4 regions of the Xenorhabdus aichiensis genome follow, and region 1 is predicted to be linked to each of the others. Evidence: predicted binding sites of a transcription regulator. Region 1 holds the regulator's gene; each other region holds the start of a gene.
The links. Region 1 encodes Fur, which represses iron uptake genes when iron is present. Its sites were predicted from a motif close to ATAATAATGAGAACNACTATCAA; they were not measured.

Region 1 (3,217 bases):
CTTGTTATCTCTGCTCCCTGCCAATGGTGATCCTACAATAGCCACACTAACGGCAAAAGACGCGCCCAGGTTCGAATATCGAGGCATATTTTTGGATGTTGGGCGTAACTTCCACAGTAAGGAAGCTGTCCTGCGTCTGCTCGATCAGATGTCCAGTTATAAACTGAACAAATTCCATTTCCATTTGAGCGATGATGAAGGCTGGCGTCTGGAAATCCCCGGTCTGCCAGAGCTGACTGAAGTCGGGAGCAAACGCTGTCATGATCTGAGTGAAACTCAATGTTTGTTGCCGCAGTTAGGATCAGGGCCTGATAGCAATAATATGGGAAGTGGTTATTTTAGTCGTCAGGATTACATTGATATCTTGAAATATGCAAAAGCGCGCCAGATAGAAGTGATCCCCGAGATTGATACCCCTGCTCACGCTCGTGCAGCGGTCGTGTCGATGGAAGCCCGTTACAAAAATCTGATGGCGCAGGGGAAAGAGCAGGAGGCCAATGAATATCGCCTGCTTGACCCGACTGATACCACGAATGCGACATCAGTACAGCTCTACGATCGCCGCAGTTATTTAAATCCGTGTATGGATTCCTCCAAGCGGTTTATTGACAAAATTATCAGCGAAATCGCTTTAATGCACAAAGAAGCGGAATTACCGTTGAACACATGGCATTTTGGTGGTGATGAAGCGAAAAACATTCGTTTGGGAGCGGGGTATCAGGACAAAGATGGTCCAATCGAACCGGGTAAGGGGATCATCAACAAGAAAATAGAAGACAAACCGTGGGCAAAATCTCAGGCTTGCCAGAAAATGATAGCGCAGGGCATTGTTAAAGATGTTAGTGAACTTGACAGCCATTTTGCTATTGAAGTCAGCAAGATCGTCAACACTCATGGCATTGATACAATGCAGGCATGGCAGGATGGCTTGAAACATGTGAAGTCGGCAAAAGACTTCGCGACCAAGCATGTGGCAGTGAATTTCTGGGATACACTCTATTGGGGAGGCTATGACTCCGCCAATGATTGGGCGAATAAGGGCTATCGAGTGGTCGTTTCCAGCCCTGATTATGTCTACCTTGATATGCCGTATGAAGTTAGTCCGAAAGAGCGCGGCTACTATTGGGCAACTCGCTTCAATGATGAAGCAAAAATTTTCAGTTTTGCGCCGAACAATATGCCACAAAACGCTGAAACATCGGTGGATCGCGATGGCAACCGCTTCAATACTCAGAGCAACAAACATTGGCCGGGAGCTTATGGGCTGTCAGGGCAATCATGGAGCGAAACTGTGCGTACTGATGATCAGATGGAATATATGATTTACCCGCGCTTGTTGCCGTTGGCGGAACGTGCATGGCATCAGGCGAGTTGGGAACAGAATTATCAGCAGGGCAGGGAATATAAGGGCGGCGTAACACATTATGTTGATACCAATGCGCTCAACAATGACTGGATAGATTTTGCCAATTTGATGGGACAGCATGAGCTGGCGAAATTGGATAAAGCTAACATTGCGTATCGGTTGCCAGTACCTGGGGGAAGGATCGTATCCGGGACGTTGGAAGCTAATATCGCCTTGCCGGGGCTAGCGATCCAGTATTCGCTGGATGGCGGTAAAACATGGGAGATTTACGATGACAGGCAGCGCCCACATGTCAGCAGTAATGTGAAAGTGCGCTCTGTCAGTACTGATGGCAAGCGTTTTAGCCGAGATGAAGAAGTAAAAATCACGCTCTGATATTTCTTTTAAAAAGCAGCCTGCCGATTAGCTTGAGCTAATCGGCAGTAGCTTAATTAGACTAAATGAGACACAGAAGTGGATAATTGTCATAACTTCTTATTGTGTCGTGTTTTCTCATCATGAGTTTTCATCATGCATCGTGCTATCTTTGCGGCAATCACCAGCAGTACAGTGACCATACAAGTAGAGACTATGGTTTGACAGCTTGATCCCGTAACGTTCAGCGATATCTTTCTGGCGCTCTTCAATAAACTCATCACTGAACTCAATGACTTTACCGCAGTCAAGGCAAATCAGATGGTCATGGTGATGCTGTTGAGTGAGTTCAAAAACCGATTTACCGCCTTCAAAATTGTGGCGTGTGACAATGCCGGCATCATCGAACTGGTTCAACACGCGATAGACAGTGGCGAGGCCAATCTCTTCACCGATATCAATCAGTTTTTTGTAGAGATCTTCCGCACTGACATGATGGCATTCTGGATCCTGTAGCACTTCCAGAATTTTCAGGCGTGGAAGTGTTACTTTAAGTCCAGCATTTTTCAATGCTTTATTGTTGTCGGTCATGCGGATTCAGTCCTGTAACTTAGTAAGGTGAACTTATGATACTTGGGGGTATCGTGAGAGAATCATGATTCTGTTTCACGCTATAGATTATAGGCATGGATATTCTAAATGAAAACCACACCTATCCCGATATCATGACACATTATTGAGGAATTATCCCGTGAAAAGGAGCTTGGCTCCTTATACGCCAAGAATTTCTGACAGGCTCATCTCGGCCTTAATCTGCTGTACCCAAGTTTCAACGCGCTCATCCGTCAATTCTGGCTGGCGATCTTCATCGATAGCAAGGCCAATAAAATGGTTATCGTCGGCCATGCCTTTGGAGACTTCAAAGTGATATCCCTCGGTTGGCCAGTGACCTACGATAATGGCACCGAGAGGTTCAATGATATCGCGAATCGTACCCATACCATCACAGAAGTACTCTGCGTAATCTTCCTGATCGCCACAGCCGAACAGAGCGATGAGTTTGCCATCGAAATTGATCTCTCCCAGTGTCGGGAAGAAATCATCCCAGTCACACTGAGCTTCACCATAATACCAAGTCGGAATGCCGAGCAGCAGGATATCGAAAGCTTCAATATCTTCTTTGCTGCTTTTGGCAATATCGTGGACTTCAGCAACATCAGCACCGCCCAATTTTTTTTGGATCATTTTGGCAATGTTCTCTGTGTTGCCTGTATCGCTGCCGAAGAATATACCTATTAATGCCATAAAATGGGTTAACCTCTTATTTTAATTGTGTATTAAGCTATACACATCACGCTGAAATCAGCAGGAAAAATGTTAATTTTAATAAAATTAAAAGCGTTATTTTGACCAAACATCAATGACAAGTCTGTCAGATTTGTGTGGTAACGTCGTTTCATGCTGTCGAGTGAAAGCCGTTAATTAGTAAGGTGATTT
Region 2 (3,217 bases), on a different contig from region 1:
ACGAAAAAGTGATTACGCTAAATCCAACGTCATAAAAATATGTTCTGCACCTTCTTCCAAATAGATTTCCCCACGCGCTTGATAGCCTAAACTTTCATAAAATGGCTGAGCATGGCATTGCGAGGATAAACCGATGGCTACAACGCCATTTTTACGTCCATAATCTTCAATAAACTCCATTACCTTACGACCCATGCCTTTACCTCGATACTCCTTCAATACCGCGACACGCCCTACTTTGAGCATATTGTTATCCATTGAAACTGCGCGTAATACTCCAATGGGTTTTTCACCATCAAATATCAGTACATGCAGAGCAATATCATCATATTCATCGATATCAATTTCTGCGTCAAATCCTTGTTCATCAGTAAATACTTGTTTGCGAATGGCAAAAGCCTGCTGAATTAATTCGGGATTTTCTCTTCCTACGCTGTATTTGATTTCCATTATGATGTCCTGAATGCGATTTGCAGAATGGATATTAAATTACGGGTGAGCAGATAGCTCAGTCAAGTTGATAACAGAGGAAAAATAAGGGCAACCTTTTTCAGGTCGCCCTTCAGCCTTAATTTATTTTTACTAACAGGATATTGAATCGCAGGATTAACTTTCCTCTGTTTTATCGCCGTCATTTTTGAAGCTATTGATAAAATCATCAGCCTGCTTATTGGCATCAGATTTTATTTCTTCCGCCTTTGATTTCACATCATCTTTAAGCTGGTTAGCCTTATCGGTGGCCTGATGCTGTATATCATCCGTTTTAGTTTTCACCTTATCCAGCGTATCATTCACAGACTTCGTGACTTCATTTTGCACATCTGCCGCTTTGGATTTCACCTGATCGGCCAGGTGATTGGCAGAATGATTTATCTGATTTTGTACTTCCTTAGACTTATCTAGCAGACTATGGCCTTCACGCATGGCGCCTTCTTTCACTTCCTGTGATTTTTCCTTGGCACTATCCACTATTCCAGTGGTTTTCTGTTCAGCGTCATTTTTCATCTGGGTAGCACTTTCTTCAGCTTGTCGGGCAGAGTCTTCCACTTTTTGGGAACCATCATCACAACCAGCAAGCAATGCTACGATACCTGCAAAAATCAGAGAACTGAGAATTTTTTTCTTCATTGGCTAACCCCTTGTACTTAAGAAAATTGTACTTACGGAAATGACTTCGCCAATGAGTGTTCTGGCCGTTTGGTGCCACAACATCCCATAAGCACTTTGCTCTCACTGCCAACGTAGTCAGCAATTGAGAAGGTATAACCGACACGGATAATCACTTCAATCATCCAGCAATAAACCCGTAAAAATGTCAGACAACATGATCTATCACAGTGCATTCCATCTCCATAACACTTCTCAAGACATGCTTATAAAAATAATTCTCATTTTTATTTACCCGATTTAATTTCTTAGGTGACTTATAACAATGCAATATTTCATTCAGTCATGTTTCAGGAAATTTATGGCAAATAATAGTCAAAATTTAGGAAAACGCCCAATTATGGCCATCATTCGAAAAATTTTAAGAAATACATTCTCAAGTACATTAGTGTTGGGTAGTGCATTTTCCAGCCAAGTTTTAGCCGCTGAAAATCCATCTGAACAGAAATCTGAAAAGCAAAATGAAGTGGTTAAATTACCATCGCTTTCAGTTGTAGGTAGTTTACATAACAGCACTAGTGCCGGCAGTTCCTCGCTAAAGAAAACCGATATTGAACGAACTCAGGCAGATAATGTTGCTCAGTTGCTTGATCAATTGCCTGGTGTTTCTATGTCTGGTTCTCCACGTCCCGGTGGACAAACTTTGAATATCTGGGGCATGGGTGAGTCAGAAGATATCAAAATCACGCTGGACGACGCCCCAAAAGGATTTGAAAAATATCGTCAGGGTTCTATCTTTATTGAGCCTGAATTAATCAAGCGTGTAGATGTTGATAAAGGCCCACACAACTTGTTGAATGGCAATGGTGGATTTGGTGGCTCCGTTAAGATTGTCACTAAAGATGCCGGCGATTTATTACGTCCCGATGAAAATTTTGGTGGGCTGTTGAAATACAGCTATCACACGAATGACAAGCAAAATATTTACAGTGGTGCCATTTACGGCAGAGATCCAGATGGTTTTGCCGATGCGTTGCTGTATGCCAGCAAACGCGACGGTGGCAATATTAAACGTCCTGATGGAACACACTTTGAGTATTCACAGAATAATCAGACTTCTTATTTGCTGAAAACTAATTTTTATCCCAATGATACTCATACGCTGAGTTTTTCAGCCATGCGATCTGAATCGGATGGATGGCAGCCCTGGGCCGCGAAGCGAGATAAGATGAATGTTCCATCAGAGTGGGACATAGAGAGATATGGTTGGGAAGGAGCATGGCAGAGAAAATTGGTCTTTCGCAATCAGGTTGATCAAAACTACACAGCCAAATGGAATATTGCACCGGAGGAGAACTCGTGGCTGAATCTGACACTAACCTCTGCCTATTCTGTAACCAAACAAAACGATCGCCGCCCAGAAGGAAAAGATGTAACGCTGACTTCAGCAAGCCTAATGGGACAAAAAAGCTGGGTTAAATACATCGATACGATGGTTGATATCAACAATAAAAGCGTATTTTCAACAGGCAGTATAGAACACGAATTTTTGCTGGGAACACGCTGGCATAAGAATGATCGTGACACATTAATATTCGATAAGAATACGGTTAATAACCCTAAATTTAATTATGGTTATTACCAGCCTTATTATATGCCCGCCGGAGAACAGCAAACTTACAGCATATATATGCAAGACTCCTTAAAACTGGGAAGTATTACCATTACTCCAGGCGTCCGTTACGACCATATAAAGAATATTGGCGAAGAAAATAAAGCGCCTAGGTATAACAACAAATTACCTGAAATAAACCATGATTATAGTAGTGTAACCTATACTGGCTGGTCTCCTCACTTGGGTATTCTATGGCAGACAAACAAAAATCTTTCGCTCTTTGCTGATATCAGCCGCACATGGCGCGCGCCAGTGGTCGATGAACAGTATGAAGTTCAGTCAGATGAAACCCGCCTTCCGGGTTCCAGCCGCAATCTTGCAGTGGAAAGAATGACGGGTATACGCCTAGGTGCCATTCTCGATTTCGATAATCTGATGCTTGAGGATGATAGTCTACAAATTCGTACCACTCTGTTCCGTAACCGTGGCAAGGAT
Region 3 (3,217 bases), on a different contig from region 1:
TGTACCATCACGATATAAGTTAGAATTCAATGTATTCTTCAGCCTTAAGAATTGCAAACACAGCAAAAAAGGCCACAGGCCACCAAACCAATAACCAGCACTTAGTAAATGAACAATCTGGTTAGCCTGAAGTAACAACCCGATATTCCCCTCATGCATTGCAGCATGACCAATGAAAGCATGACTTGACAGCAAAATAACAGAGCAGCCCAACAATAAGAAATTTCTAGTTTTAGTATGAAAAAAGAACAAACACGCAACAGCAAGTGCTGCAACCAATAGCTGCCATTTCCACACTTGACCAAAAGCAGTTCCCAGCACGGTTAGCCAAATATCGAACTGATAAACATCATGCCAGCCATCTCCCATTAATCCTGTCTGTATGATAAACCAGGCTATTGAAGTTATTAAGGCCAGCACAGTGCTGATTGAAACTCCGACTCTTAACCGTTCTCTCATCAGTACCGAAAAACGGCCTGAGGCAAGCATGGCAGTAAACAAGCTAAGGCCAAACATCAGCATGACTACCACAAAATGAAAGAAACGGCAGAGTACGTATAACGCCTCAAGCGAAATCATTATCTTACAGTAAAGTTATAAGCGCCTTTTGTTTTATGACCATCGACAGAGAGCACGCTCCAGTCGACGCTATATTCTCCCGCGACAAGTTTATCTTCAACTGGCAGAATTAATTTGGTCTTAGTGTCAGGATCAAGTTCTAGCTTACCCGTTTTAACGGTTTTCTTTTCTGGGCCAATCAGTTTTACTTTACTGAACCCAAGCTCAATGCGCTCTGAAAAGCTCAGAGTTATAGCTTGTGGAGCTGCTTCAACTATTGTGTTTTCTGCTGGCGTCTGGTCTTTCAAATGCGCATGAGCCAAAGCCTGTTGACAAGACATTCCGACAAATAGAACCACCAGAGCAGATAATTTAGCCCAGAATGAACGGATGCTAAGAATGGACATAATAGATAACCCTTTAATATACAGGTGAATTTTCATACCTAAATAGGGATTCTATATCAAAAAACAGGTTTAATCTGCGATAATCTGCGGCCAAAGTCATGACCTGTGAACCACTACGCAAAAATGAGGACAAAAATGAAAAGAACCGTAATTCCTGCCACAAAAACAAACGAAAAAGCAGAAATTACGGTAAAAAAGCCAGATGAGCTTATTTTGCTTATCTATCAGGCATGTGCTGGTACAGACAATCCTTTCAGATCTTTATCCAGCAAGAACAGTGACTTGCCACTTTCACCTACCATACCCAATTTATCCAGAATGGATTTGAACAGTTTTTCTTCTTCATGTTGTTCAGCAACATACCACTGTAGGAAGTTAAAAGTAGAGTAATCCTGTGTCATCATCGCTACATGAGCCAGCTTGTTGATCTCTTCTGTGATCAGTTTTTCATGCTCATAGGTCTGATTGAATACATCAGAGATCGAGTTAAATTCAACTGGAGGAGCCTGAACAGCACCGAGAACAGGCATTGCTCCCGTGTCACCCAAATAATCAAACAGGCGCTGCATGTGCTGCATTTCTTCCTGTGAATGCGATCTCAGAAATGCCGCCGCACCTTCATATCCTTTGTCACTGCACCATGCACTCATTTGCAAGTATAGGTTGGCAGAATAAAACTCCAGATTTAATTGCTCATTTAATTTCTTAACCATTTCTTGTTTTAACATCAACCCATACTCCTAGTAATTTATTAAATTCCGCATATTATGCCTATTAAAAATCAATAAAACAAAAATAAAATAAAAATACTCAACTAATTGATAATTAAGTATTTATTTAAAATAAAACAATAAGAATAAATCTCATTAAATATAAGAAAATAAGAATCACTTTTATTTAATTAAATATCTATTTGAAAAAATAAATGACTAATAAAAATGATAATTGATATTATTAATGTTTAGCTGGTTATTTTTACCACAATTAAACAACTTGCTAAATAAAGAGGACTCGATTAATTTTATCCCGTAAAAATGAGTGTTATTTTTTAGAGAGGATATGATGGTTCATAACTTAGCCAAGTTATCTAAAGATGAAATGGATAAGGTCAATGTTGATTTAGCGGCATCAGGAGTTGCATTTAAAGAACGCTATAACATGCCTGTCATTCCTGACACGGTTGAACAATCTCAACCACAGCACCTGCGAGAATATTTCCGGCAGAGATTAAATCATTACCGCCAGCAATCAAGGTATTTTTCACGCTTACCTTATGAACCCAGAAGCCGTTAAGGATGGGACGAAGAAGATAACCACCACTTAAGTGGGTGGTTATCTCAGCTATTTTCCAGCAAACTTATCAGTCGCCTTGATCAACTGGTGTAAAATGCCTGCTTCGTCAAAGGAATGACCAGCACCTTCTACAATATGCAACTCCGCTTCCGGCCATGCTTTTGCCAGATCCCATGCGTTCTGTAACTGACACACCATATCATAACGTCCATGAATGATCGCAGCAGGAACATGCCTGATAAGATCAATATGGTCCAATAACTGCTGTGTATTATCCATAAAACCGTTATTGACGAAGTAGTGATTTTCAATACGAGCAAATGCCAGGGCAAATTTATCTTCTGAGAATGAATCTGCATTTTCAGAAGGCAATAATGTTACTGTCTCACCTTCCCAAAGACTCCATAAACGGGCAGCTTTCAACTGTACTTCTGGATCATCACTCATCAGGCGTTTACGGTAAGCTTCCATTACATCTTCGCGTTCTTCTTCAGAAAGGATAGATATCAAGCGTTCCCATTTATCTGGGAAAAACCGGGAAGCACCGTCCTGATAATACCAATGCAATTCTTGGGTACGAAGTAGAAAAATACCCCTTAACACCAGCTCTGATACACGACTCGGATGTTTCTGAGCATAAGCCAAAGATAAAGTTGTCCCCCATGAACCGCCAAAAACCAGCCAGCTATCAACCCCCATCAAATTACGCAGGCGCTCAATATCATCAATTAAGTGCCATGTTGTATTGTTTTCAAGACTGGCATGGGGTTTGGAGCGCCCACAACCACGTTGATCAAACAACATGACATGATAGCACTCAGGATCAAATAACTGTCGATGATAATTTGCGATCCCTCCACCAGGGCCTCCGTGAATGAATACCGCTGGTTTACCTTTTGGATTGCCGCACAGTTCCCAGTAAACCTGATGTCCATCTCCGGTATCCAAATATCCCGTTT
Region 4 (3,217 bases), on a different contig from region 1:
ACCCAGCCAGCATCCCAGACTGGCGGCGATGGTCAGCAATATAACCGTAGGGATGAAGCTCATGACGCCTTTGGCAATCAGGGCGCCAGAAAGTACCAGCAGGGTATCGCCGGGTAAAAAAGCGGCTGGCAGCAAGCCGTTTTCCAGAACCAGAGTGACAAAAAGGACACCATAAATAATCCAGATGACCTCGGGATTGGCGAGTTGGGTAAAATCATGTTGCCAGAGTGCATGCATGATCTCGCTTAACTTTTCCATTATTTATCCTGTAATCTCTGCGAGTCATTAAAAATACATGCCAACCAGTGTACCGCAAAAACGCGGAAGGGGAGTTGATTTGATTCAGCATCGGGTTTGATTCAGTTTATGAAGAGAGGAAATCAACCGTGGCTATCTGCAATAGAAAGACAGCCATGATTTTTGTAAAGATTTCTGGAGTACGGTCTTTTGGGGCTAAAGAGGTGCAATACGGGCAAAACCGGCTGACAGATCATCAATCAGGTCTTGTGGGTTTTCCAACCCAATATGCACGCGGAATAATGTTCCCGTCTTTTTGAGGGGATTGTATCGACGCAGCGCAGTGAGCATGTCAGGCTGAATACCCAGAATCAAGGATTCAAATCCGCCCCATGAAAATGCCATTTTGAAATGATGTAAATTATCCAGATACTCAGCGAATTGCTGAGGGGTTAGTTCGACTTTCAGCAGGAAGGAAAATAGCCCGCTGGCACCGGTGAAATCACGCTGGAAATAATGATGCCCCGGACAAGAAGGTAAAGCGGGGTGATAAACTTCGGCGACTTCTGGCCGCTGGGCGAGCCATTTGGCGATGTGCAGGCTGCTCTCTTCATGATGTTTTAAGCGAATTGCCAGTGTACGCAATCCACGGGTTGCCGTATAGACAGTATCGGGATCGGCAATTTGACCCAGTAGATACGAACTTTCTCTGAGTTGATCCCAGCAGCGTGCATTAGCGACCGCCGTTCCCAGCATGCCGTCTGAATGGCCAATGATATATTTTGTGGCCGATTGGATGGAAATATCGATGCCAAAATCCAGCGCCTTAAAGAGAATGCCGGCCGCCCACGTATTATCGATGATAATGACAATCTCAGGATTGATCTGGCGGATAGCACGCACAATGGCCGGAATATCCTGCACCTCCATAGTGAGGGAGCCGGGGGATTCAAGAAAGACGACTGTTGTGTTTGGCTTAATCAGTGATGCAATCCCTTCTCCAATCATCGGGTCAAAATAATCAGTGGAAATGCCCATCTTTTTGAGAATGTGATTACAGAAATCTTGCGTCGGTTCATAAGCACTCCCTGTCAGCAGAACATGATCGCCTGTTGCCACAAAGGCCAGAATCGCATTGGTGATAGCAGCTGCGCCGGAAGGATACAGAGCACAGCCTGCGCCGCCTTCTAGCTCCGCCATCGCTTCCTGAAAGGCGAAATGAGTCAGCGTGCCACGGCGTCCATAGAATAACTCACCCTTAGCCCGGTTTTTTAACGCATGTTTCAGGTCTTCGACGGTGTCGAAAATGATGGATGAAGTGCGTTGGATGAGGGGATTGACAGCACCCTGAGTATATTTTTTCTTTCTGCCTGCACTGACTAATAAGGTCTCCAGTTTCTTTTCGGTCATATGATTTTCCCTTAGCTGCCGGTCGCTGATTGTTCAAATAATGATTAGCAACTTAAAAGATTTAGGGCAGTTTGTGCAAAGAGATTCGAACAACTTGACGAAAATTCAAGGTGATCTGAAATGGAAACAGAAGAACACTTTGATGAAATTATTCCTTTAATTATCACTTTTTTGTTAAATAGTAATGATAATTACTATCAAATCGCTCAATGTCTGATATCATTTGCGTCGGACTTTTTCCCCTCGTAATGGGAAGCCTGATTCAGGGCATATTAGGATTAGCAAGATGCGTAAATGCAATTCATTGCTAAGTAACAGAATTCACAAGAAAGAGAGTAAGGCTAACTGATGCGTAATTTGACAGCTTCTATTCTATTGGCACTCGGATTAACCGGTTCAGCATGGGCTGATACAGTACCAGTCACAACAGCGACTTCGCCAGAAAATCAGGCAGCCGCCCAGGTAGCCGCTCCGGCAACACCAGCACCCGCACTTTCTACCGCTCCGCAGGTAGATGTTCCAAAAACTGAAGCACAGCAAGCGGGTGAACCGAAAACTGATGCCCAGAAAGCTGATGTTCAACCCGCGACTGAAACGAAATCTACTGAACCTGTGGACGAATCTGAAAGCCTGTCCGGTGGTTTTGCAACGGATCTTTCCGTTTGGGGCATGTATCAAAATGCTGATGCGGTAGTAAAAACCGTTATGTTGGGGTTGGTGATCGCTTCTGTCATTACATGGGCGCTCTTTTTCTCCAAAGGTACTGAACTTTTAATTGCTCGTCGCCGTTTACGCAAGGAACAATGGGCATTGGCTGATGCAGCCAATCTGGATGTGGCAGCGAAAATTGCTTCAGATTTCGGCAAGCAAAGTATCAGCCGTCTGTTGTTGAGTGAAGCTCAGTCTGAACGCGCTCTGTCTGCGGCAAGCACTGATAAAGCAGGCACCAAAGAACGTACTTCATTCCGCATGGAGCGTGCGGTTGCTGCAATCAGCCGCCATATGGGGCGTGGTAACGGCTATCTGGCGACCATTGGTGCCATTTCACCGTTTGTCGGCCTGTTCGGTACAGTGTGGGGGATTATGAACAGCTTCATCGGTATCGCCCACTCACAGACCACTAACTTGGCCGTTGTTGCTCCGGGTATTGCAGAAGCATTGCTGGCGACCGCACTGGGTCTGGTGGCAGCAATCCCAGCGGTAGTCATCTATAACGTTTTTGCCCGTGTTATTTCGTCATACCGTGGTCAAGTAGGGGATATGGCGGCACAGGCAATCTTGTTGCTGGGTCGTGATCTTGATCTGGCTGACAGCAAAGCAGAAAAAGCAGAAGCAAGGTAATCAATTATGGCGATACGTCTTAATGAAGATTTGGACGATAGCGGTGAATTGCATGAGATTAACGTCACGCCATTTATTGACGTGATGTTGGTGCTGCTGATTATTTTCATGGTGGCAGCACCCTTGGCAACGGTAGATATTAAGGTAGATTTACCGGCATCGTCAGCTAAACCACAACCGAGACCAGAGAAACCCGTCTTTCTGACCGTGAAAGCGGATCATCAGTTAT

Region 2: the regulator Fur is predicted to act here: its motif matches at 1,376-1,398, upstream of PSI22_RS08945 (TonB-dependent hemoglobin/transferrin/lactoferrin family receptor).
Region 3: the regulator Fur is predicted to act here: its motif matches at 1,898-1,920, upstream of ftnA (non-heme ferritin).
Region 4: the regulator Fur is predicted to act here: its motif matches at 1,826-1,848, upstream of exbB (tonB-system energizer ExbB).

Annotation. Positions count from the first base shown of each region.
Region 1 covers NZ_JAQRFO010000013.1:20,703-23,919, reverse strand. The annotation lists gene PSI22_RS07970 (beta-N-acetylhexosaminidase) at 1-1,741, shown strand, start outside; gene fur (ferric iron uptake transcriptional regulator) at 1,862-2,311, opposite strand; gene fldA (flavodoxin FldA) at 2,492-3,025, opposite strand; gene ybfE (LexA regulated protein) at 3,199-3,217, opposite strand, start outside.
Region 2 covers NZ_JAQRFO010000015.1:48,784-52,000, reverse strand. The annotation lists gene PSI22_RS08960 (GNAT family N-acetyltransferase) at 13-450, opposite strand; gene PSI22_RS08955 (YtxH domain-containing protein) at 607-1,128, opposite strand; gene PSI22_RS08950 (hypothetical protein) at 1,161-1,343, opposite strand; gene PSI22_RS08945 (TonB-dependent hemoglobin/transferrin/lactoferrin family receptor) at 1,469-3,217, shown strand, end outside.
Region 3 covers NZ_JAQRFO010000009.1:98,333-101,549, forward strand. The annotation lists gene copD (copper homeostasis membrane protein CopD) at 1-579, opposite strand, end outside; gene yobA (CopC domain-containing protein YobA) at 579-965, opposite strand; gene ftnA (non-heme ferritin) at 1,190-1,693, opposite strand; gene PSI22_RS06415 (DNA polymerase III subunit theta) at 2,028-2,258, shown strand; gene pip (prolyl aminopeptidase) at 2,307-3,217, opposite strand, start outside.
Region 4 covers NZ_JAQRFO010000031.1:43,718-46,934, forward strand. The annotation lists gene PSI22_RS14110 (DedA family protein) at 1-258, opposite strand, end outside; gene metC (cystathionine beta-lyase) at 454-1,647, opposite strand; gene exbB (tonB-system energizer ExbB) at 1,996-2,988, shown strand; gene exbD (TonB system transport protein ExbD) at 2,995-3,217, shown strand, end outside.